One region of the Vibrio rarus genome, then DNA from elsewhere that is predicted to be linked to it. Evidence: predicted binding sites of a transcription regulator. Region 1 holds the regulator's gene; each other region holds the start of a gene.

Region 1 (5,795 bases):
TCTCAGTGAGGGGATTCGTGTGCTACGTATGTACCCGGGTGCGAAATTGATTTTATCCGGCTACTCGGGTGGCACAGAGATCAGTCAAGCAAGAATGATGGCGACGGTAGCGCTCGCTTTAGGGGTGGCGAAATCCGATATCATCTTACTCGAAACGGCGCAGGATACATGGCAAGAAGCCAGACAAGCAGCGAAATTTGTTGGTCAAAAAAGCATGGCATTAGTTACCTCTGCCAGCCATATGGAACGTGCATTACATGAATTTCATTCTGCAGGTTTACAGCCTCTGCCCGCTCCCACTAACTATTTAGCTCAATCCCACATTGTGCAGCCTTGGCAAAAATACACACCGCAAGCCCGTTACCTAGAACAAACCGAACGTTACTGGCACGAAACGATGGGGCAATGGTGGCAACGTTTGAGAAATTTAGCCAATGGTGAGTAATGCACTCACCTTTTGCTTCATTGCGCACATTTTAATTAATATTCATCTCACTCACATAGTAAAGATGACCTAAGCTACTATTCTTTATAGTAATTAAAATGAAATTGTGGTGCGTTTATGCAAGAAGTTAAGCAGTTCAACGAGCAACGAGCAGAGATCTACTGGTGGTTTTCCAGCCTTTTTTCTAAGGAACTAACAGAGCAAGATTTGCAGGCTTATCAATCTTCTGCTGTGCGTGGCTTTCTTGCCGGTTTAGGTGAGAATCCACAACTTAGTGAGGCGGTGGAGGCTTTAGTGGATGCCTTTGACCGACTACAACAGCGTGAAGATGCGCAATTAGAATTGTCCGCCGACTTTTGTAATCTGTTTCTCACCTCAGATAAATACGCCGCCTTACCTTATGCCTCTCTCTATCTTGAAGAAAACAAGCTACTTAACGGCAAGCCTGCACAAGACATGACGCAATTAATGTTAAATAAAGGCATTAAGGTAGATGGTCACTTCAATGAACCCGCTGATCATTTAGCCATTGAGTTGGATTTTCTAGGCAATCTTATTATTCGTTGTAATGCCCTAGAAAAAGAGTCGCATATGGAAGCGGCCCTGGCAGAGCAAAAAGCCTTAATTGAGCAACACCTCTTAACCTGGATACCCCAGTTTTCTGCTGACTGTAAACGCTATGATGAATTTGGTTTTTATGCGGCCGTATCCGTATTACTAGTGAATTTTTGCAAAATTGACTGCCACTATCTTGCTAATGAGACATAGATTCCAAATATATTCATAAATCCATTGTCAGTGGCCATATTTATGGCTAGACTCCCCCTCCGCGCAATCGTTTGCTGAGTGAAGGATCGCACAGTTTAATTTATGTTTATTGCATCCATCTTTTATTAACAAGGTAACGCATGGCAACCATCAAAGACGTCGCTAAACTTGCAGGGGTTTCTACCACCACAGTTTCTCACGTTATTAATAAAACACGCTTTGTGGCCGAAGCAACTCAGCAACGAGTGATGGAAGCCGTAAAAAACCTAAATTACGCCCCAAGTGCCGTTGCTCGTAGTCTAAAATGCAATAGCACACGAACTATTGGCATGTTAGTGACTCAATCCACTAACCCTTTCTTTGCCGAAGTGGTCGACGGCGTTGAAAGTTACTGTTACCGCCAAGGTTACACTCTTATTTTGTGTAATACCGGTGGGCTATACGAAAAGCAACGTGATTATATTCGTATGTTAGCGGAGAAGCGCGTCGACGGTATTTTAGTGATGTGTTCTGACTTAACCGAAGAGTTGCGTCAAATGCTCGACTCTCACCCTAACATCCCAAAAGTGGTTATGGACTGGGGACCGGAGTCTTCCTCGGCAGATAAAATCATTGATAACTCTGAAGAAGGGGGGTATTTAGCCACTAAATACTTAGTTAACAATGGTCACCATAAAATTGCCTGCCTGACTGGACAAGCTGAGAAACTGGCCTGTATTGAGCGCATTTCTGGCTACAAAAGAGCGTTAGCTGAAGCCAATATCCCATTTAATGAAAAACTCATTTTTGAAGGTAACTTTGAATGTGATACGGCTGTAGAAGCGGCCGATAAACTGGTAGCAATGTCTAAAGAAGAGCGTCCCACCTCTATTTTTTGCTTCAATGATATTATGGCGTTAGGCTTGATCAGTCGTCTAAGACAACACAATATCGACATTCCCGAAGATATTTCGGTCATTGGCTACGATAACATCGATCTTGCGGCTTACTTCTCACCACCATTAACCACCATACATCAGCCCAAACGCCGTGTGGGTAAAACCGCCTTTGAGATCCTGTTAGAGCGCATTAAAAATAAAGAGCATGAGCGTCGCATCTTTGAAATGCACCCAGAGCTAATTGAAAGAGCCAGTGTCAAAAACCTCAATAACGACTAGGCCAGCAAGGTAGCAAACCTCTTACGATCGGCAACCTCTTGGTTGTCGATTTTTTTTATTACTAAAAAGCGCTATAGGCCCACTTTTTTCCATCACAGTGAAAGTTTTAGTTTCGTCAACGTGTCTCTATACTTATTGCATAACAATAAGAGCTCACACATGAATAAGAAATTGATAATAGGACTAATTTTAGTCTGTGCCATCGTACTTTTGGCCGTCAACTTTGGCCAACACTTCACTTTAGAAAACGCTAAAGCGCAACAACTCGCCCTAAATAGCCACATAGCTGAACACTTCTTGTTATCCGCCACACTGTACTTTATCGGCTATGTGTTTATCACCGCTTTTTCCATCCCTGGAGCGGCCGTTGTCACTCTGCTTGGCGCGGCCTTATTTGGCTTTTGGAGTAGCTTATTGTTAGTGTCGTTTGCCAGCACAATTGGCGCAACTTTGGCGTTTTTAAGCAGTCGTTATTTGCTTCGAGACTGGGTGCAAGCGAAGTTTGGGTCAAAACTTGCGACCATCAATAACGGGGTAGAGAAAGATGGGGCCTTTTACCTCTTTTCTTTACGTCTTATCCCAGTATTTCCTTTTTTCTTAATCAATCTATTGATGGGGTTAACACCTATTTCTGTTGCCAAGTTCTATGTGGTCAGCCAATTAGGAATGTTAGCGGGTACTATGGTTTACCTCAACGCCGGTACGCAACTAGCCGAAATTGACAGCCTTTCCGGTATCGTATCCCCTACTGTGTTAGCCTCATTTGCGTTATTGGGTTTATTCCCGCTAATTGCGAAATGGGTCATGGCAAAACTGCGCCCACACAATAGTTCAACCACCGTATAATCCCCATCACCGTAATTCATAGATGATGCGGGCAATGACTTACGGTGAGCACAATGCCACCGTAGTCAATCATACCAAGTAAGTTGTCAGAAATAGCGTAGGAAAAATGCTCGAAAACAAAGCGGAATATTTCGATAAGTCGTTATTCTACTATCAAAAATTCTAACGCAGTTCTCGAGTATGTTAACAATCTAGAATGACCATTTATTGAGTACGATTGGTACCACTAGGATAGAAATAAAAATATTTATTGCGCAAAACCCACCGCAAGCTCATATCATGCGTGAGCTATTACTGAGTTATAATATTGAAACTGAGGTACGTGGCGAAGGAATGTTTGGTTTACAAGGAGAACTGCCTATGGACGATTCTACCTTGCCTTATCTATGGTTGCTTACGCCGCATCAGCACACACAAGCTAAAACCATTATTGCCGAGTTTGAACAACTGCATCAGCAAATCGCTTCGCAAAAATGGCGCTGTATCGAATGTGATGAGATTAATGAAGGTCAGTTTGCTCTTTGCTGGCAATGTGGCAGCAATAGACCAGAAGATTAAGCCAAAGCCTGAATAAATGAGATTGAACGCTGATTAAACTCTTGTGGTCTTTCCACATTGCACACATGGCCACAATCTGCAATTTCCACCAATTGGCTGTTTTTGTGCGCCAACACCATCTCTTTCACTGGTTTAATGAACATATAGTCTTTGTCGCCCATCAAATAAAGAGTGGGGATATTAAGCTCTTTATCTTTAAAATATTTCATTAACGGGTTCACGTCTGCCGCCAATTTAAACCAACGCTTAAATTCTTTCTGGCACAGCTTTCGAGCTTCGCGCACAAACATCAGTCGAGACTCTAATTGGCCTTTTTGTGGCATCACTATCCATGCAAATAAACGATAGAGCCACATATAAGGGATGATATTCTTACACAAATTGCCCAATTTCATTAAGATTTGTGAACGGGTATTAAACCGCGTCACCGCGCCACCTAACACCATGGAGTCCACGCGATCCGATGCCATTTCTGCCAATGTACGCACAATAATTGTCCCTAAAGACATGCCAACAAAGTGCGCTGACTTAATGCTTAAATGATCAAGCACATGCAAAATATCATTGGTCACTGATTCAAATGTGTAACGTTTACTAATAATATCCTTAAACAAGGTATTTGACTTGCCGTGCCCACGTAAATCAATGAGCAAAATATTGAAATGCTCTTTATACGCTTTTATCTGTTTAAACCAGATAGACGAACTGCCACCCGCCCCATGCACAAATACCACCCACTGTTTAGAGTCACTATGGCGGTAGGTTTTATGAAATAAAATTGGGTTGGATTGAGCCGTTGCAGTCATTAATAATACGTATCATAAATATATGTATGCAGATGATAACACAAATGCACGGAACTCAAATTGGACTCTACTCTCATTTTGTAACAAACGTTGATTTAGGGCTGTGAATGCTTTTGAAAGAACAAGGTTAAGCGGCCAAACTCAATCCCTAGCTTGCGAATGGAAGTGACATTAAATACATGCTCATTGTCTTGTCGATATAACCAGTCATCAAAATGCACCATCACGCTAGAATCCCCTCTTGGCAGAGCAAAATCATAACGCCAATGCAAGGCATTGCCCACTTCCCTTCCCTGTGCCACGCCCACTACATCGTCTGCGCGACCTTCATAAGAGCCATCCGCTAAGCGAGTAATGCGCCAAATACGCGTTGTATTTTCGCCATCGGCAAATACAAAATCTTCATGGAGGGTTAAGGTGTCTCCCTCTACCTGCCCATGTAACGCCACTTCAAAGCGTCGCGTTTGTTTTCCGCTGCGGTCTTGCACCATGCCCCATGCCGTTACATGACCTGAGAAGTAGCCGAACAAATCAAACTGTGGCGTCTGCTTTTGATACTCATTTAAATGGGCACCGCAGCCCACCAGCGTCACTATCGCCAGCAGGGCAAATAAAAAACCGCGCACTTTCCTGCCTAGTCTGTTCATTATTGCGCCATCCCTATTAATTGCTTTCTCTGTTTTGGATATTCTGTATTCGGTGACAGCCAAATAGCCAAAAACGCATCGTTTAGCGCTTCATCATCAATGTGACCACGCATTTCTGTGACGCCATCATTACGAATATAAATAAATGCTCCCCCCTGACCGTCGCTGATATACACCAACTGTTCGCCATTGGCCACATCTGGATAAATGCCCCCTAAACGTCGAGCCCACGGTTGCCATTGATCTTGCCCATAACCTAAGTGTTGCCATTGTTTTTTGGTTTCTTTTAATAAATGTTGTTTTGAAATGTCTCGCTCATAGGTAATGGATAACGCCAGTGGATGAGGGGTAATATCCACACCCACTTGATAGCGACCTTGTGGCGCACGCAACTCTGAAGTGTAAATATCAAAAAACAGCACGTTTAAATCGGCCTTACCTACGGTAGGCCATTGAGCCCACTGTTGCGTCTGTTGACCGATGGTGTTTGGCTGAGCCATAGAAGAAGTAGAGGTGAAAAAAGTACTGAGCATAACAACAGCGCTTCCAATAACAACATTAATCTGAA
Region 2 (5,795 bases), 390 kb from region 1:
GGAAGGGCGACAGTGGCGGCTGCTTCACGAGGGATAGCATTGCGCAGACTTCCGCCATTGAAATCAATTAATTTCAACTCAAGTTGCTGGGCGTAGTTCGCTAAAAAGCGTGCCATCAGTTTATTGGCATTGCCGCGACCGGTATGAATATCACAACCTGAGTGGCCACCTTTTAGTCCTTTTAACAGCAGTTTTTTAGTGACGAACCCTTCAGGGATAGCTTCACGAACAATGGCAAAATCTAGGCTTGAGTCAATGCCTCCAGCGCAACCCATGTAGACTTCACCTTCCTGCTCTGAATCCGTATTAAGCAGAATATCACCTTCAAGCCAGCCTGGTTGCAGGGCGAATGCCCCTGTCATACCTGCTTCTTCATCAATAGTAAGCAACACTTCAATTGGACCATGTTCAATATCTTTTGCCGCCAGTACGGCAAGGCATGATGCCATGCCGATACCATTGTCAGCACCCAGTGTGGTGCCAGTGGCTGTTACCCACTCACCATCAATATATGGGCGAATTGGATCTTGAGTAAAGTCGTGGTCGGTATCTTCATTTTTCTGCGGCACCATATCGATATGAGCTTGCAGTACTACCCCTTTTTTGTTTTCCATTCCTGCTGTAGCCGGTTTTTTTAGAAACAAGTTACCTGCCGCATCGGCTTTTACTGAAAGCCCTTGCTCTTTGGCCCAAGTCACTATGTGATCAGATAAGGCTTGTTCGTGTTTTGATGGGTGAGGGATAGAACAAATGTTGGCAAAGAATGGCCAAATTGGGTTATTTGATAGCTGGCTGATTTGGTTGAGAAACTGCGACATGGTGATGCTCCTTCATGGGTAACAGCAGTAGTGAATAAAGATTAACTACTGTAATTAGACGGTGATGCATTGATTTTGAATCGAATGGCTGATACTTGGCAGGATATCATTCTGAGGGGGTCTTGGACAGATGAAGTCAATATTGTAACAATGCTACACTGTTTAAATATCCAACGATTCACTATAGGCAATGCGTTTTATATGGCGAAAGATAGAACATTTATTTCGCAGGTGAAATTAAATTACCAAAAAAGGCGCATAATTAGGCAGATTTGAATTTATTTAATGGAAGTTAAGAAAATACTTGTAATTAAATTACACTATCGCTAATATAAAGCCTCGATGTAGATACCCCTTCTATGAGCCACCCCGCTCATTATTGTCTACATCAATGCTGAAATTAAAGTGTAAATCATTTGTTTTTCAATTGGTTAACTTTGAATTCTACATTTCAATGTGTTGCCCTTTTGGTTGATATATTTTAAATGTAGAGTTTCAATCCTTAGATTAGGATTTTAAGCATGTGATCGAACTTCGGTTCACCCTGATATTTTTAGAAATTAATTACTGATTTCATAAGCCGCCCATCTGGAGCGGCTTTTTTTTCGTCTGGGTAAAATGATGAACTATTTTCGTGTTGTTCCTGTACGATTTCTGGCCGTGGCTGGTATTATACCAATCGTAGTAATTAACTGACCATTCTAGCTTGTTAAAACACATGATAACGGCGTTGCAATTTTTGAATGTAGAACAACTACTTATCAAAAATAGCGCCTTGTTCTCAAGTGTTTTTCCTGCGCTATTTCTGACCACTTAATTACTGTGATTGGTATTACCATCAATTATGTTTCAAATGGCATTTTTATAGGCAAGTTGGCTCTTATTTCCAATAACAAATAATAAGAAACCATCAACAATAGCATGGTGAAATAGCGAGAATAATAGAATCCAATACACGATAATGCTCATATTGGGTCTTTATATAACAAGGGCTTAATTGTTTTTGTTGTGTGGGTTAATGTTACTCATGTTGGGGTGGTGTACTTTATAAGTAAAACAGATGGCATTTAACTCTATAACTCACTATAATTCTCGCCTATTTTATTACGCAAACGTTTACTTTTACATATTTTTAGGGATTGAGAATGCTGGAGAAGCTATTCAAACTACGTGAACATGGAACGACGGTTCGCACTGAAATCATTGCAGGTATTACGACCTTCCTGACAATGGCTTATATTATTTTCGTTAACCCAACAATGCTATCTGCAACAGGCATGGATCATGGCGCTGTTTTTGTCGCGACATGTTTAGCCGCTGCAATTGGTTGTATGGTCATGGGCCTATACGCTAACTACCCTATTGCTCAAGCACCAGGTATGGGACTTAATGCCTTCTTCACTTACGGTGTTGTATTAGGAATGGGTTACACTTGGCAAGTGGCTTTAGCGGCAGTCTTTGTCTCTGGTATCTTGTTTGTTCTACTGAGTCTATTACGCATTCGTGAATGGATCATTAACTCAATTCCTATGTCACTACGTACAGGTATTTCTGCAGGTATTGGCCTTTTCCTAGCATTTATCGGACTAAAGAATGCTGGTATTGTTGTTGGTCACCCAGGCACTTTGGTTTCATTGGGAGATATTACCGGTTTGCATGCTGTACTCGGTGCGATTGGCTTCTTTATTACCATTGGTTTAGTGCACCGTGGGGTACGCGGCGCTGTGATGATTGCTATTTTAGCCGTTACGGTTTTAGGCTTGCTTTTGGGTGACGTGCAATACCACGGGATTATCGCGACACCGCCAAGTATCGCGCCTACATTTATGCAACTAGATTTTGCAGGTGTGTTTGAGGTTGGCATGATCTCGGTCATCTTTGCCTTCTTATTTGTCGATCTATTTGATACTGCGGGCACACTTGTTGGTGTAGCTTCAAAAGCGAATCTAATGACAGAAGATGGTAAATTACCTCGTTTAAACAAGGCGTTACTTGCCGATTCTACTGCAACATCTGTTGGTGCTTTGCTTGGTACTTCAAATACCACTTCTTATGTTGAATCTACAGCCGGTGTTGCCGCTGGTGGCCGTACAGGCCTGACTGCGGTAACGGTTGGCGTACTTTTCTTATTGGCTTTGCTGTTTTCACCATTAGCGGGTATGATTCCGGCATACGCTACAGCGGGTGCGTTATTTTATGTCGCTATCTTAATGTTATCTGGTTTGGTTAATATCGACTGGAGTGACATTTCAGAGGCAGCACCAGTAGTGGTCACTTGCTTATTAATGCCATTAACTTTCTCTATTGCAGAGGGCATTAGCTTAGGCTTTATTTCTTACGCAGCAATAAAATTATTGAGTGGTAAGGGTCGCGAGGTTTCTCTCAGTGTTTGGGTGATGTCTGCTATATTTATTTTGAAATATATTCTAGCCGCTTAATATTGTCTTAAATAGGTTTTCCAGTTATGCCAAAAAAATACATCATCACTTGGGATGAAATGCAAACCAACTGTCGCGAACTTGCTAGGCGTCAAATGCCAGCCGAACAGTGGAAAGGGATTTGGGGTGTAAGCCGCGGTGGTTTAGTACCCGCAGCTATTCTTGCTCGTGAACTAGGGATTCGTTATGTAGATACTATTTGTATCTCAAGCTATGACCACGATCACCAGCGTGATATGAGCATTCTTAAGGCCCCTGAGGGTGATGGAGAAGGCTTCCTGATTGTTGAAGATTTAGTCGATAGCGGTGAAACTGCACGTCAGTTACGTAAAATGTACCCTAAAGCTAAATTAATTGCAGTATGTGCCAAACCTTCTGGTGTTGAATTGCTGGATGACTATGTGGTCGATATTGAGCAAGAAACTTGGATCGAACAACCTTGGGATATGCAGCTTACTTTTGTTGAGCCGGTTAATCGCAAGCGTAAATAGTTGGTCAACAGACTTATACCCATCGTACTAAATAACGGGTCATTATAGCTTGTTAAAATACTCGATAACGGCGTTAGAATTTTTGATTGTAGAATAACTACTTATCGAAAAATCCTGCCTTGTTTTAGAGGGTTTTTCCTGCGCTATTTCTGAGCACTTACTTAGTGTGATTGGTATTATTTACGGTATTTCGTAAATAATATTCATTTGAAATGCCTCTATTTTAGAGGCATTTTTTGTTTATGCTTTAGCATGAGTTTAATTCACAGAGCGCCTTATTATGATTGATGACACCAATAAAAACCTTTCAGAGAAACTCTTTGCCAAACACCATCAAGCAAAAGAGACGTCCAGTTTGACGCCGTATATGCCAAGTAGCTTAAGTGTTTTAGAAGACAAGCCTCAGAGCTCATGGTATCGAAACTTGCGTCGCTTGCAGTGGATTTGGCAAGGGGCTGATCCCATAGAACAAGAAGAGGTTTTAGCTCGTATATCATCGTCTAAACATTCTCGAACTAAGGATGAATGGTTGGATACTGTGATGGGGTTTCACTCCGGAAACTGGGCTTATGAGTGGACTCAAGCCGGTATGGTGCATCAAAGGCGCGCCACTGAATTAAAAGGTGAGGAGGCTGCTCTAGCTTTATACAAAGCCAGTTTGTATTTTAGTATTGCAGCTTATCCTCACATCAAAGGGGATAATCTCTCTTTACAGGCGCATGTGTTGGCCAATAAAGCTTACGAAGAAGCATCAAATGTCAGTCAGTATGTGTTTAAGCAACTGAACATTCCTTATAAAGGCAAAACCATTCAAGCGAACTTGCATTTACCCCACACTGAGCGCCCGCTGCCGGTAGTGGTAGTCTGTGCTGGTTTAGATAGCGTGCAAACGGATATGTGGAAGCTGTTCCTTGATCATTTGGCCCCTAATGAATTTGCTATGTTGACCATAGATATGCCGTCTGTGGGCAAAAGCAGTAATTGGACATTGTCGGAAGACTCCTGTTGCCTGCATCAAGCGGTGATCGATTATTTACCACAAGTCCCTTTTATTGATCATTGGAATGTGGGCTTGCTAGGGTTTCGTTTCGGCGGTAACGCTTTGGTACGCCTTAGCTTTTTAGAGCAAACGCGCATTAAAGCCTGTGTCGCCATTGGCGCGCCAGTTCATGATATTTTATCTTCCCCTGATAAGCTTAATAAGATGCCAAAAATGTATTTTGATGTGTTGGGCTCTCGATTAGGTAAATTGCCCATTGATATATCGAGTTTGGCGGGGCAAATGTCGGCATGGTCGCTAAAAACACAAGGCTTATTGGCCTCAAGAAAAACCAGCGTGCCTATTCTAGCCATCTCTTTAGAGGGGGACGTAATTGCACCGCATAGCGATAATCAGCTGATTGCAATGTCAAGTAAAGTGGGCAGAGCGGTGAAAGTGCCATCGAAAAATTTGAGCTCTGGCTATCAAAAATCGTTAGATTTAGCGGTGGACTGGCTGTTAGAAGAATTAAAGTCGTGACACGTATGTTAAATTAATGGCATGATAAGTACTGCTTGTGTAACTATTGATTAACAATAAATGTTGATTGGCTTACGTTGCAAAATAATAAAGGGAGTTATTATGTCAGGAAAGCAGCCTACTTATCATCGAATGATCTCAAAGCTTAAAGCTATCGGCCCTTATTTACGTGAAGCAGAGTGCCAACCGAATCTATTTTTGTTTGATTGCTTGTCCGTGTGTGTGGATGATAGCAAATCTCCAGAGTGTCGTGAGTTTTGGGGATGGTGGATGGAGCTTGAAAAGCAAGATGAAGGGACAGTCTGTATCGCACGTTTCCATCATGGTAAATATAATGCATCGGGCATTTGGGTCGATGAAAAAGTGCCTAGTACGGCCGCTGCGGAAGTAAAGCGCACGCAATCTGTGTTTCAATCAAAGATTCAAGCTCAACTGAGTGAACAGTTTGCTTTTGAATTTGCACTGCACGATGACTCTGAGGCGATTGCATAGCGAATAAATGGCATAGCAATAAAACCATTAAAGGCGC
Region 3 (5,795 bases), 680 kb from region 1:
GAACTGCAAAAATTGGCAAAAGACGCTGACTACGTCTATCTCGCAACCGATTTGGACCGCGAAGGAGAAGCTATCGCATGGCACCTTCGTGAGATCATCGGTGGCGATGAACAGCGATATAAGCGTGTGGTCTTTAACGAAATCACTAAAAATGCCATTCAGCAGGCCTTTGAAACCCCAGGTGAACTGAATATTGATGGTGTGAATGCCCAACAAGCGCGTCGCTTTATGGACCGTGTAGTGGGATTCATGGTGTCGCCATTATTATGGAAAAAAGTCGCTCGCGGATTATCTGCAGGGCGAGTGCAGTCGGTGGCAACCAAGCTAGTTGTTGAGCGTGAGCGTGAAATTAAAGCGTTTATTCCAGAAGAGTTCTGGGACATTCATGCCAATACGTTAACGCAAAGTGCAGCCGATTTTCGTCTCAATGTGGCACAAAGAAATGGCACGGCCTTTAAACCAACTAACGAAGCGGATACCAAAGCGGCATTGAGCTTGTTAGAAAAGGCGCAATACGAAGTTTGTAAACGAGAAGATCGTCCAACGAAGAGTAAGCCTTCAGCCCCTTATATCACGTCCACCTTGCAACAAGCCGCCAGTACTCGACTGGGTTACGGCGTTAAGAAAACCATGATGTTGGCACAGCGTTTGTATGAAGCGGGTTACATTACCTATATGCGTACAGACTCAACCAATTTGAGCAGTGAAGCAGTAGAAAATCTACGCAGTTTCATCAGCAGCGAATACGGTGATAACTACTTACCGCCAAAACCATTGGTTTACGGCAGTAAAGAGGGGGCTCAAGAGGCGCACGAAGCCATACGTCCTTCAAGTGTTGATGTGCAAGAGCCAGAGTTAGTGGGTGTGGATAAAGACGCTCACAAGTTGTACGCCCTTATTTGGAATCAATTTGTTGCCTGTCAAATGACACCAGCGCAATACGATTCTACTACCATTAGTGTGAAAGCCGCTGAATTTACCCTAAAAGCGAAAGGTCGTATCTTGAAGTTCGATGGTTGGACTCGCGTACAACGCCCTATGGGTAAAAACGAAGATCAGATCCTGCCAGAAGTGCAATTAGGCGATATTCTATCTTTAAAAGATTTAGAACCTAAGCAACACTTTACCAAACCAACGGCGCGCTTTACCGAAGCGGCTTTGGTGAAAGAGCTCGAAAAACGTGGTATTGGTCGCCCATCGACTTATGCTTCTATTATTTCGACGATTCAAGACCGTGGTTATGTAAAAGTGGATCAACGTCGCTTTTATGCAGAAAAAATGGGTGAGATTGTTTCTGACCGTTTAGATAACAGCTTTGTTGATTTGATGAACTACGACTTTACTGCACGAATGGAGCAAAAGCTCGATCAAATTGCAGAAGGCGAGGCAACATGGACGCAAGTTCTAGATAGTTTCTTCAAAGACTTTTCAACGGAGCTGGCAACAGCAGAACTCGATTCAGATCAAGGGGGTATGGAACAAAACCATATCGTAATGACCGACATTGAATGTCCAACCTGTTCTCGCCCTATGGGGATTAGAACGGCCTCAACTGGGGTATTCTTAGGTTGTTCGGGTTATGCGCTTCCTCCTAAAGAACGCTGTAAAACCACCATTAACCTTGGTGATGAAGACGGAATTATTAACGTCTTAGAAGAAGACCCAGAAACGGCTGCATTGCGCGCTAAGCGTCGCTGCCCTATTTGTGAAACGGCGATGGACGCCTATCTCATTGATGATAAGCGCAAACTTCACGTATGTGGTAATAACCCTAACTGTGAAGGCCACGTGGTTGAGAATGGCGAGTTTAAGGTCAAGGGCTATGATGGCCCTGTGGTTGAGTGTGATAAATGTGGCGCTGATATGGTGTTGAAAAACGGCCGTTTTGGTAAGTACATGGATTGCACCAACGAAGAGTGTAAAAATACGCGTAAGATTTTGCGCAATGGGGAAGTCGCGCCACCAAAAGAAGATCCTGTGCATTTACCTGAGCTTCCATGTACTCAGTCAGATGCTTATTTTGTGTTGCGAGATGGTGCTTCTGGTTTGTTTATGGCAGCCAGTAACTTCCCTAAATCTCGTGAAACACGCGCACCTCTTGTGCAAGAGATAGCCCGCTTTAAAGACCGTATTTCACCTAAGTTCCAATACTTAGCGGATGCACCAGCACAGGACCCTGATGGGCGTCCTACTGTGGTTCGTTTTAGCCGTAAGAGTAAAGAGAATTACGTTCGCTCAGAAATTGATGGCAAACCATCTGGATGGACGGGTTTGTATATTGATGGCAAATGGGAAATTACCGATAAACGTAAGAAACCCAAAGCAAAAAGTGAATAGCTAATTTTACTATAATGATGAGAGTCAACGGCATATTTACCGTTGACTCTTTTTTTTGCCTGATATTTAAGCATTCGCACACATATGCATCTAAGGTAACCGTTTGCTTTTACTCTGTGTATTGAAGGCGATATTGGTAACGTCTACAATTTACAACCTATTTTCACAAACATAGAAACCCCATGAAATTTCCAGGCCAACGTAAATCTAAGCATTATTTTCCCGTTAATACTCTTGACCCTTTAGTACCTAAAACTCGCCCAGAGTCGGGTTCAAACAGCACTTATGTAGTGGGTATTGACCAGACCTTAGTGGATATAGAAGCAAAGGTCTCGGATGATTTCATCGCTAAGTTTAACTTAAGTAAAGGGCACTCATTAGTGGTGGATGATCGCACTGCAGAGTTGCTTTATGAAGAGTTAAAATCTCAGCAACTCATTAGTAATGAATACGCGGGTGGAACGATAGGTAATACATTACACAACTACTCTGTCCTTGCAGATGATAAATCCATCTTATTGGGTGTCATGAGTGCGGATATCAAGATTGGTAGTTATGGCTTTCGTTATTTATGTAATACCTCAAGTCGTATGGATCTTAATCATTTGCAAGGGGTGGATGGTGCCATTGGCCGCTGCTTTACACTTATTTCCGACAGTGGTGAACGAACTTTCGCAATAAGTGAAGGGAAAATGAATCAACTGCATCCGGAGAGCATCCCTGAAGGGATTTTTAAAGATGCCTCAGCCTTAGTATTAACTTCTTACCTTGTACGTTGTAAAGAGGGCGACCCTATGCCTGACGCGACGATGAAGGCCATAGAATACGCTAAACAATATAATGTACCGGTTGTATTAACATTAGGTACTAAATATGTGATTCAACAAGATCCACAATTTTGGGTAGATTTTATTTCAGAAAATGTATCCGTTGTGGCAATGAACGAAGAAGAAGCACTAGCACTGACAGGGTTATCCGATCCCTTATTAGCCGCAGATAAGGTATTAGATTGGGCGGATTTAGTTTTATGTACAGCAGGCCCTGTAGGACTATTTATGGCAGGTTATACCGAAGAGTCCACAAAGCGTGAAACGTCACTGCCATTATTACCTGGAACCATTGCGGAATTTAATCGCTATGAATTCAGTCGTCCTGCCTTAAAGGCGGATTGCCGAACTCCTTTTAAAGTGTATTCACATATCGCGCCATATATGGGCGGACCGGAAAAAATCAAAAACACCAATGGGGCAGGGGATGCAGCGTTATCTGCATTATTGCATGATTTATCAGCTAATCGATTCCATAAACAAAATATTCCTAATTCAAGTAAACATGAATATGAATATTTAACCTATTCTTCTTTTTCTCAAGTATGTAAATACTCAAATCGTGTGAGTTACGAAGTGTTGGCACAACATTCTCCCCGCTTATCTCGTGGTCTACCAGAACGTGAAGACAACTTAGAAGAAGCGTATTGGGAAAGATAATAACAGTGTAATAATACCCACCGTAGTAATTAACTGACCATTCTAGCTTGTTAAAACACATGATAACGGCGTTGTAATTTTTGAGTGTAGAACGACTACTTATCAAAAATAGCGCCTTGTTCTCAAGTGTTTTTCCTGCGCTATTTCTGACCACTTAATTGCTGAGATTGATACTTTTTGTAAGCGAATGACAGTAAATGTTTCTTTTATAATTAAATAATACAACTCGTATTATATTATTATTGAAAAATCATGTTACATCTTTACCCCGTAATAGATAAGGATAAGTCAAGAAGTATACAAATAATGACTGTCTGGTGGTTAAAGTTTAGATAACAAAAAAGCTCCTATAGAGGAGCTTTTTTATGTAACGTAAATCTATAAGTTCAAAACAAAATTAAGCCTTGATTAGGAACTCTTCTAGAGATTTACCCGCATCTAATTGAGCTTGAATTGCTGATGGTGTACGGCCTTGGCCTGTCCATGTTTTATTCACGCCGCTTTCATTAACGTATTCATATTTTGCTGGGCGAGGTGCACGTTTTGTTTTTGAAGCTTTTGAAGAGCTATCACCTGCAACAGCAGCAACAAGTTCTTCGATATCGATACCTTCTTTAAGAAGTTTTTGCGCGTATTCCGCAAGTTTCTTCTCTTTTTCTTCACGAAGGGCACGCTCTTCCGCTTCATTTTCACGGCGCTCTTCAACAACGATAGTTAATTTATCTAACGCTTCTTCTAGTTGCTCTAGTGTTAGCTCACGAGAGAAAGCACGAAGGCTACGAATATTAAGTAGTGTTTTAGTAATCTCTGACATTTTTTATCCTATTAGATTTATGTTAACCAACCAACTGTAAACTGTACCACTTGTGCTACAGAATAAAATGATTATATAAGAGCAATATGAATAGTTAAATATAAAATAAGTAATATTGCAAAAATAATAATTGTTTTAAAATAATATGAGGCGAGTTAGGCCTAGCAGTTCAATACACCCAGATTATTAAATACGGTTTGTTCATCTGCTTGCATTATAAGTACCATATATTATGTTGTGTTATTACATTTTACAGAAGAATAATATATGTAAGTAATTACTCTAAATTGTTAGCACTTTTTGTTATTTTTGCGAAGTATTACAAATTGTAATTGTAGATGGTTTGGTTTTTCATGCTCTGTTGTACCTAGTTTGACTTTCTATTGCATTTCTATTGAATGTTAGTAGAATGCACCGCTCCTAGAACACCTTGTAGCATATGCTGTCTAAAATTGCGATTCAAGGTGGGGTAGAGGCGCAGTTATTAATAGTAGTTAGCAATAGAGTGATGTCGTTGTAATTGTTAATGGAAGGGGTAACTGCCGAAGCAGATGGTGTTATCAAGATCATTTGCTGGGGTTATTTTCGAAAGAAATAACACTGCCATAGTCTATTACGTTATTAAACTATGGAGCGCTACTGTGGAGTCATTTGTCGCCCGATAGATGGCTTGTTCAACATCAAGTCGAATAACAACCTACAGTAGATCTCTTACCGAATTTGGTTATAAGAAGATCATGAATTTAATGGATTTTGCTTCATCTCCTATCTCTTTGCTGCCTCCGTTATTGGCATTGGGGTTAGCTATTATTACTCGTCGTGTGTTGCTTTCGTTAGGCGCAGGTATTGTTATTGGCGGTTTCCTTTTATCTGACAACTCCTTTAGTGGGGCGGCCAGCTACATTTTTAATACCGTATATAGCGTATTTATAGAAGACGGAAGTATCAACTCATGGAACATGAGTATTGTGGGCTTTTTATTGCTGTTAGGCATGATGACTGCATTATTAACCTTATCTGGAGGCACGCGTGCATTCGCACTTTGGGCTCAAGCTCGGGTTAAAAGCAAACGTGGCTCAAAACTGTTGGCGGCTTTTTTAGGCGTATTCATCTTTATTGATGATTATTTTAACAGTATTGCTGTGGGGGCGGTGGCG
Region 4 (5,795 bases), on a different replicon from region 1:
GCTATGGGCGTCGTCAAGATGGGCAACAAGAAATAGGGACATTCCATGGGGGGGACTTACGGGGCGTCATTGATAAGTTAGACTACATTCAATCCCTTGGCACGGATGCCATCTGGCTATCCCCAATAGTAGAACAAGTGCATGGTTTTGTCGGCGGGGGCGATAAAGGCACGTTTCCCTTTTATGCCTACCACGGTTACTGGTCGCGAGATTTCACCAAAATTGACCAAAACTTTGGTGTCGATGAGGATTTAAAAACCTTAGTTGCAGAAGCACACAAGCGCGGCATGAAAGTAATGCTAGATGCGGTGATCAACCATCCCGGTTATGCCACCTTAGCAGATCTGCAATTTGACCATATAGATGTGCTTACCGAACAAGGCAAAGCGCAAGATGTGACGCAATGGCAACCTAAAGCGGGTAATAATTGGCACTCATCCCATGAACTCATTGATTATAAAAGCCCGAATTGGTCCCAGTGGTGGGGAGCCGATTGGGTGCGCAGTGGCCTGCCAGGATACGACAAACCCGGTACAGGTGATAAAACACTGACCTTAGCCGGACTGCCTGATTTTAAAACCGAGTCAGATAAATTTGTTACCCCGCCACAATGGTTATTAGACAATCCCGGAACCCATGTGGTGGCAAAAGAGCACTATACCGTAGCCGATTACCTCGTCGAATGGCAAACCGATTGGGTTAAACGTTTTGGCATTGATGCCTTTCGTGTTGACACGGTTAAACATGTTGAAGGTGAGGTTTGGCTTGATCTTAAGGCGCAAGCCAGCGCAAAACTGGCGCAATGGCAGAAAGCCAATCAACAACCTCAACAGCCGTTTTGGATGATGGGTGAAGTATGGGCTCACTCCGCCTATCGTTCCCCTTATGCCGATGAAGGTTTTGATGCATTAATTAACTTTGACATGCAAAAACAGCTTGATCGTGGGGCGGTGTGTTTTTCTGATATGCGTAAAACGTACGCCAATTACAGTGCAGAGATCCAACAAAACCCTGGCTACACGCCGGTAAGTTATATGTCCTCTCACGATACTGAATTGTTTTTTGCTCGCTTTAAATCCTTTGAGATGCAACGTAACGCGGCCAATGCGCTGTTATTGTCACCGGGAGCAATTCAAATTTATTATGGCGATGAAATTGCCCGCGACATTGGCCCTTACGCTGATGATTTCCACCAAGGAACACGCTCTGATATGTTGTGGACCTTAGATGCCCAAAGGCAAGCTTTGCTCCATCATTGGCAAACCTTAGGTCAATTTCGTCAGCGTCATCCCGCCATTGGCGGCGGCGTGCATACCGATCTCAAACAAGCTCGTGGCTATGCTTTTTCTAGAACCTTAGAGAACGACGCGGTCATTGTTTATTACTCAGGAAACTAACGTTTTTACTTGACGCAAAGTGTGCCCTGCATCATATGTGGGGCACACAACGAATGTTCTCTTCTCGCAATACGCATGCTTACACTTGGTCCGCCCCCAGCGCGATTACACACTTGTTTTTCTATTTTGACCTCAACACAACGCTTTATAAAAGCGCCCCTTATAAATAAATCAATTATCAAAATGATAATTATTTGTGTTTAAGAGAATCTTTCCATTTTATCTAAATGACAACATTCTATATTGATAATTCTTAACGCTCTGTTTTTATAGGGTTTTATTTATTGGCACGGCTCTTGCTATCTATATAACTAACTGACTCATTACGTCATTCGTTGAAGTGAAAAAACTCAAGAGAGAAGCCTATGCTACAAATGTTTTTAGAAAATCAAACTGAAGAAGCCTTTATTGAACAAGTACGTTGCCACGCCGCACACACCGGTATTGCCCAGCGCCAATCATGGCTTAATCGGTTTTTTACTCAACTAAAACTGCTGTTTTGCGTAGTGAAACCCTCTCACTTTGACACTACAAACACAGTCACTTTTACCTCAATCGCACCAACACATGTGTAGGAGAATATTATGAGCCATTTACGAATCCCGAAAAATTGGACAATTCAACGTTCCACTCCCTTTTTTACAACAGATAACGTACCACCGGCTTTACTCACCCATCACAATACCGCAGCCGAGGTATTCGGGCAGCTGTGTGTTATGGAAGGGACCGTTACCTATTTTGGTTTTGCCGATGAGCACGCCACTGAGCCTGAGATCCGTGTGGTCATTAACGCTGGCCAATTTGCCACCAGCCCGCCACAGTATTGGCATCGTATTGAACTGTCTGATGATGCACAGTTCAATATTAATTTTTGGTCTGATTCTGATAAAAGTAACCAGAAAATGTTTAACAGTAAAAAATAACGTGTAGTGCAAACTCTGCGTGAATGAGCAGGCATAACCCACGGTATTGATCTCAAAAAAATACCCAGCCAATTTGGCTGGGTATTCATCACATCATTGGCATTCTAGTTTAATGCCATCGCTAGCTTGGCTTAAATAGCCCAACCACCAGCGTAGAACACAACAAGCATGATGGTAATTAACACCACGCCAAAGTTCAGTTTTTTCCACTCGCCTGCAAAAATACGTCCAATAACAAGACACATAAAGCCAAGCATAATACCTGTAACGATATTACCAGTAAGAACAATAAATACGGCACAAACTAAGCCAGATAGAGCGTCCACAGAATCATCAAAGTTCAGTTTACGAACGTTACCTAACATCAATAGACCCACATACATAAGTGCAGGTGCAGTTGCGTAGCCTGGTACTAGATAGCTGATTGGAGCAAGAAACAGTAAGAATAAGAACAAGACACCAACAACCACTGCTGTAAGACCTGTTTTACCCCCTGCGGCTGTACCTGCTGCAGATTCGATATATACCGCAGCTGGCGCGCCACCTACAGCACCGGAAACAATGCTAGAAACAGAATCTGACGTTAATGCTTTGCCGCCATCTATAATGTTGCCATCTTTATCCAGTAGATTAGCTTGGCCTGCTACCGCACGTATGGTGCCCGTTGCATCAAAAATCGCCGTCATAACCAGCGCTAAAACACTTGGTAATACGATAGGGTTAAGAGCGCCCATAATATCCATGCTACCAATTAGAGAGTGTTCACCACCAAAGCTTGGTAGAGCAAAGATACCTTGAAAGGTCACACTTGGATCAAAGATAAGGCCGATAATAGAGATAGCCACAATCACAATCAAAATGCCACCAGGTACTTGGCGTTTTTCTAAGCCAAAAATAGCCGCTAGACCCAGCATTGACATCATTACAGGGAAAGAGGTGAACTCACCGAGTGTGACAGGTAAACCCGCTACAGGGTTTTTAATCACTAGACCCACACCACTGGCTGCGATAAGCAGTAAAAATAGACCAATACCAATACCGGTACCGTGTGCGATACCTTCAGGTAAGTTGGTTAAAATCCATTGGCGAATGCCTGTGACAGTAATTGCCGTGAACACCACACCCATTAAGAACACAGCGCCAAGAGCGACAGGAATCGACACCCCTTGCCCTAACACTAAGCTGTATGCAGTAAATGCGGTTAATGAAATGGCACAACCAATAGCCATAGGCAGGTTGGCCCATAGACCCATAAGCAATGAACCGAAAGCGGCAATCAAACAAGTGGCAATAAAGACCGAACCTTGGTCAAACCCTGCGGTACCTAACATACTCGGAACAACAATGACCGAATACACCATGGCGAGGAAAGTGGTTAAGCCAGCAATCACTTCGCGGCGAACATTACTACCACGCTGAGTAATGAGGAAGAATCGATCAAGCCAACTTCCAGTTTGAGCATTTTGGGCCATCTGAGCCTCCTTTTCTTGCTGGATTGATGTATTCTTGGACATGCTATTTCCTTTGTTTTGTTAGAAAAACGACCCAGTATTGCCGTTTTTCGATAAAATATTAGTACAAATTTCAGTGGCGAGAAAATACAGCTAAACGTTTGCCTGTGCAATAGCTAATCACCTAGGTTGTATCCATGCACCAAAAAGGATATAAAAAAAATCTGATTAGCACATTTAGATCTATAGGTTATATGAACCCCCCTGCATTATAGAACCCAATTTTATGCCCTAGATGCCACAATGATGCCATTAAGGACGATTTCACGGCCTCTTGTGGAGATGATGGTCATGATTGGTCGATAAGCGTTCACTCATGCATTTGTCCATGCTCTATCATGGCCCACAAATCAAACCCACCTTTTTACAAAGCTCAAAAGCAAGCCATACTGTCTGATTATTTTTTCTACAAGTCAAGAAATGCAACAAGTGGCAAAAATTTGTGATCACTAATTGTTATCTCATCACAAATACAATTAACTTAGATTTTATTTAATAAAAGTTTCATTTAGTATCAATGGCATCAGGTTATATATTGCAACGTAAAAAGGTGTTGTCCAATGTCTGTATTTCTTCAATCTCAATGTAAGGCGGAGTTAACTATGTTAGCTTGGTATAATATTGATCATCAGTTGTCATTTCATCTTTCTTCAGAGTAGCTTCTTTATTGCCCTCTAGGGGCAAGCTAATAATAACTGACTGGTAAATGTGAATATTCAATAGTTTATTGTTTAATATCCTATTGCCTATACGCTTAACTAATGTGAGTTAAACCTCCAATAAAAATAATTATTTAAACGCTCAGGCATATTTTATGTATTGAGGTGTTTTGTATTACCCATTTTTATTGCTTGTTATTATTAGCCTACATCAAATTACCACATTAAATAAAACATCAATAATTGGTGCGACTCTTCACATCAACTATTTATTAATAATAAAACAAAATTAAATATAACAATTATAGGTATTATTATGGAAAACTTTAAGCATCTACCAGAACCATTCCGCATTCGTGTTATTGAACCTGTAAAACGCACTACTCGTGAATACCGCGAACAAGCCATTCTTAAATCAGGTATGAACCCATTTTTACTTGATAGTGATGATGTGTTTATCGACCTATTAACCGACAGTGGTACCGGTGCAATTACGCAAAAAATGCAAGCGGCAATGCTGATGGGCGACGAGGCTTATAGTGGCAGCCGCAGTTATTACGCATTGTCTAATGCCGTAAAAGATATTTTCGGTTACCAGCATACTATTCCGACTCACCAAGGTCGCGGTGCTGAGCAAATCTATATTCCGGTGCTCATTAAGAAGCGTGAACAAGAAAAAGGCTTAGATCGCAGCAAAATGGTTGCCCTATCTAACTACTTCTTCGATACCACTCAGGGTCACACTCAAGTGAACTGCTGTGTAGCAAAAAACGTCTACACCGAAGAAGCTTTTGATACCTCTGTAAATGCAGACTTTAAAGGTAATTTTGACCTTGAAAAACTAGAAGCCGCTATTTTAGAAGCAGGCCCTAATAACGTTCCTTATATTGTCAGCACCATCACTTGTAACTCGGCTGGAGGTCAGCCTGTTTCTATTGCTAACCTTAAAGCCGTCTATGAAATAGCGCAAAAATACGACATTCCTGTCGTGATGGATTCCGCTCGCTACGCTGAAAATGCTTACTTTATTCAGCAACGTGAAGAAGGCTATAAAGATTGGTCTATTTTAGACATCACTCGTGAAACCTATAAGTACGCTGATGCATTGGCTATGTCTGCTAAAAAAGATGCCATGGTACAGATGGGCGGTCTATTGTGCTTTAAAGATGACTCTATGTTGGACTCTTACACTGAATGTCGCACCCTTTGTGTGGTTCAAGAAGGTTTCCCAACTTACGGCGGCCTAGAAGGCGGCGCAATGGAACGTCTTGCGGTTGGCCTATATGACGGTATGCGCCAAGAGTG

What was found. Region 1 encodes PurR, which represses purine synthesis genes. Its sites were predicted from a motif close to TNANGNAAACGTTTNCNTNA; they were not measured.
Region 2: OCU56_RS09730 (NCS2 family permease) is a predicted target of PurR. The motif match lies at 1,923-1,942, and genes of this name have one in related genera.
Region 3: OCU56_RS05035 (inosine/guanosine kinase) is a predicted target of PurR. The motif match lies at 2,429-2,448, and genes of this name have one in related genera.
Region 4: OCU56_RS15975 (NCS2 family permease) is a predicted target of PurR. The motif match lies at 3,921-3,940, and genes of this name have one in related genera.

Annotation. Positions count from the first base shown of each region.
Region 1 covers NZ_AP024900.1:1,740,966-1,746,760, forward strand. The annotation lists gene elyC (envelope biogenesis factor ElyC) at 1-445, shown strand, start outside; gene torD (molecular chaperone TorD) at 563-1,213, shown strand; gene purR (HTH-type transcriptional repressor PurR) at 1,354-2,370, shown strand; gene OCU56_RS07980 (TVP38/TMEM64 family protein) at 2,530-3,216, shown strand; gene OCU56_RS07985 (DUF2007 domain-containing protein) at 3,454-3,774, shown strand; gene OCU56_RS07990 (alpha/beta fold hydrolase) at 3,771-4,580, opposite strand; gene OCU56_RS07995 (DUF3833 domain-containing protein) at 4,676-5,227, opposite strand; gene OCU56_RS08000 (hypothetical protein) at 5,227-5,795, opposite strand, start outside; gene OCU56_RS08005 (DUF2878 domain-containing protein) at 5,786-5,795, opposite strand, start outside.
Region 2 covers NZ_AP024900.1:2,134,481-2,140,275, reverse strand. The annotation lists gene OCU56_RS09735 (aminoacyl-histidine dipeptidase) at 1-818, opposite strand, end outside; gene OCU56_RS09730 (NCS2 family permease) at 1,964-3,256, shown strand; gene gpt (xanthine phosphoribosyltransferase) at 3,283-3,747, shown strand; gene frsA (esterase FrsA) at 4,028-5,266, shown strand; gene crl (sigma factor-binding protein Crl) at 5,369-5,758, shown strand.
Region 3 covers NZ_AP024900.1:1,064,025-1,069,819, forward strand. The annotation lists gene topA (type I DNA topoisomerase) at 1-2,337, shown strand, start outside; gene OCU56_RS05035 (inosine/guanosine kinase) at 2,520-3,824, shown strand; gene OCU56_RS05040 (H-NS family histone-like protein) at 4,222-4,638, opposite strand; lysine riboswitch at 5,101-5,285, shown strand; gene OCU56_RS05045 (Na+/H+ antiporter NhaC family protein) at 5,376-5,795, shown strand, end outside.
Region 4 covers NZ_AP024901.1:655,431-661,225, forward strand. The annotation lists gene OCU56_RS15960 (alpha-amylase) at 1-1,397, shown strand, start outside; gene OCU56_RS15965 (hypothetical protein) at 1,763-1,972, shown strand; gene OCU56_RS15970 (DUF1971 domain-containing protein) at 1,982-2,320, shown strand; gene OCU56_RS15975 (NCS2 family permease) at 2,452-3,792, opposite strand; gene tnaA (tryptophanase) at 4,807-5,795, shown strand, end outside.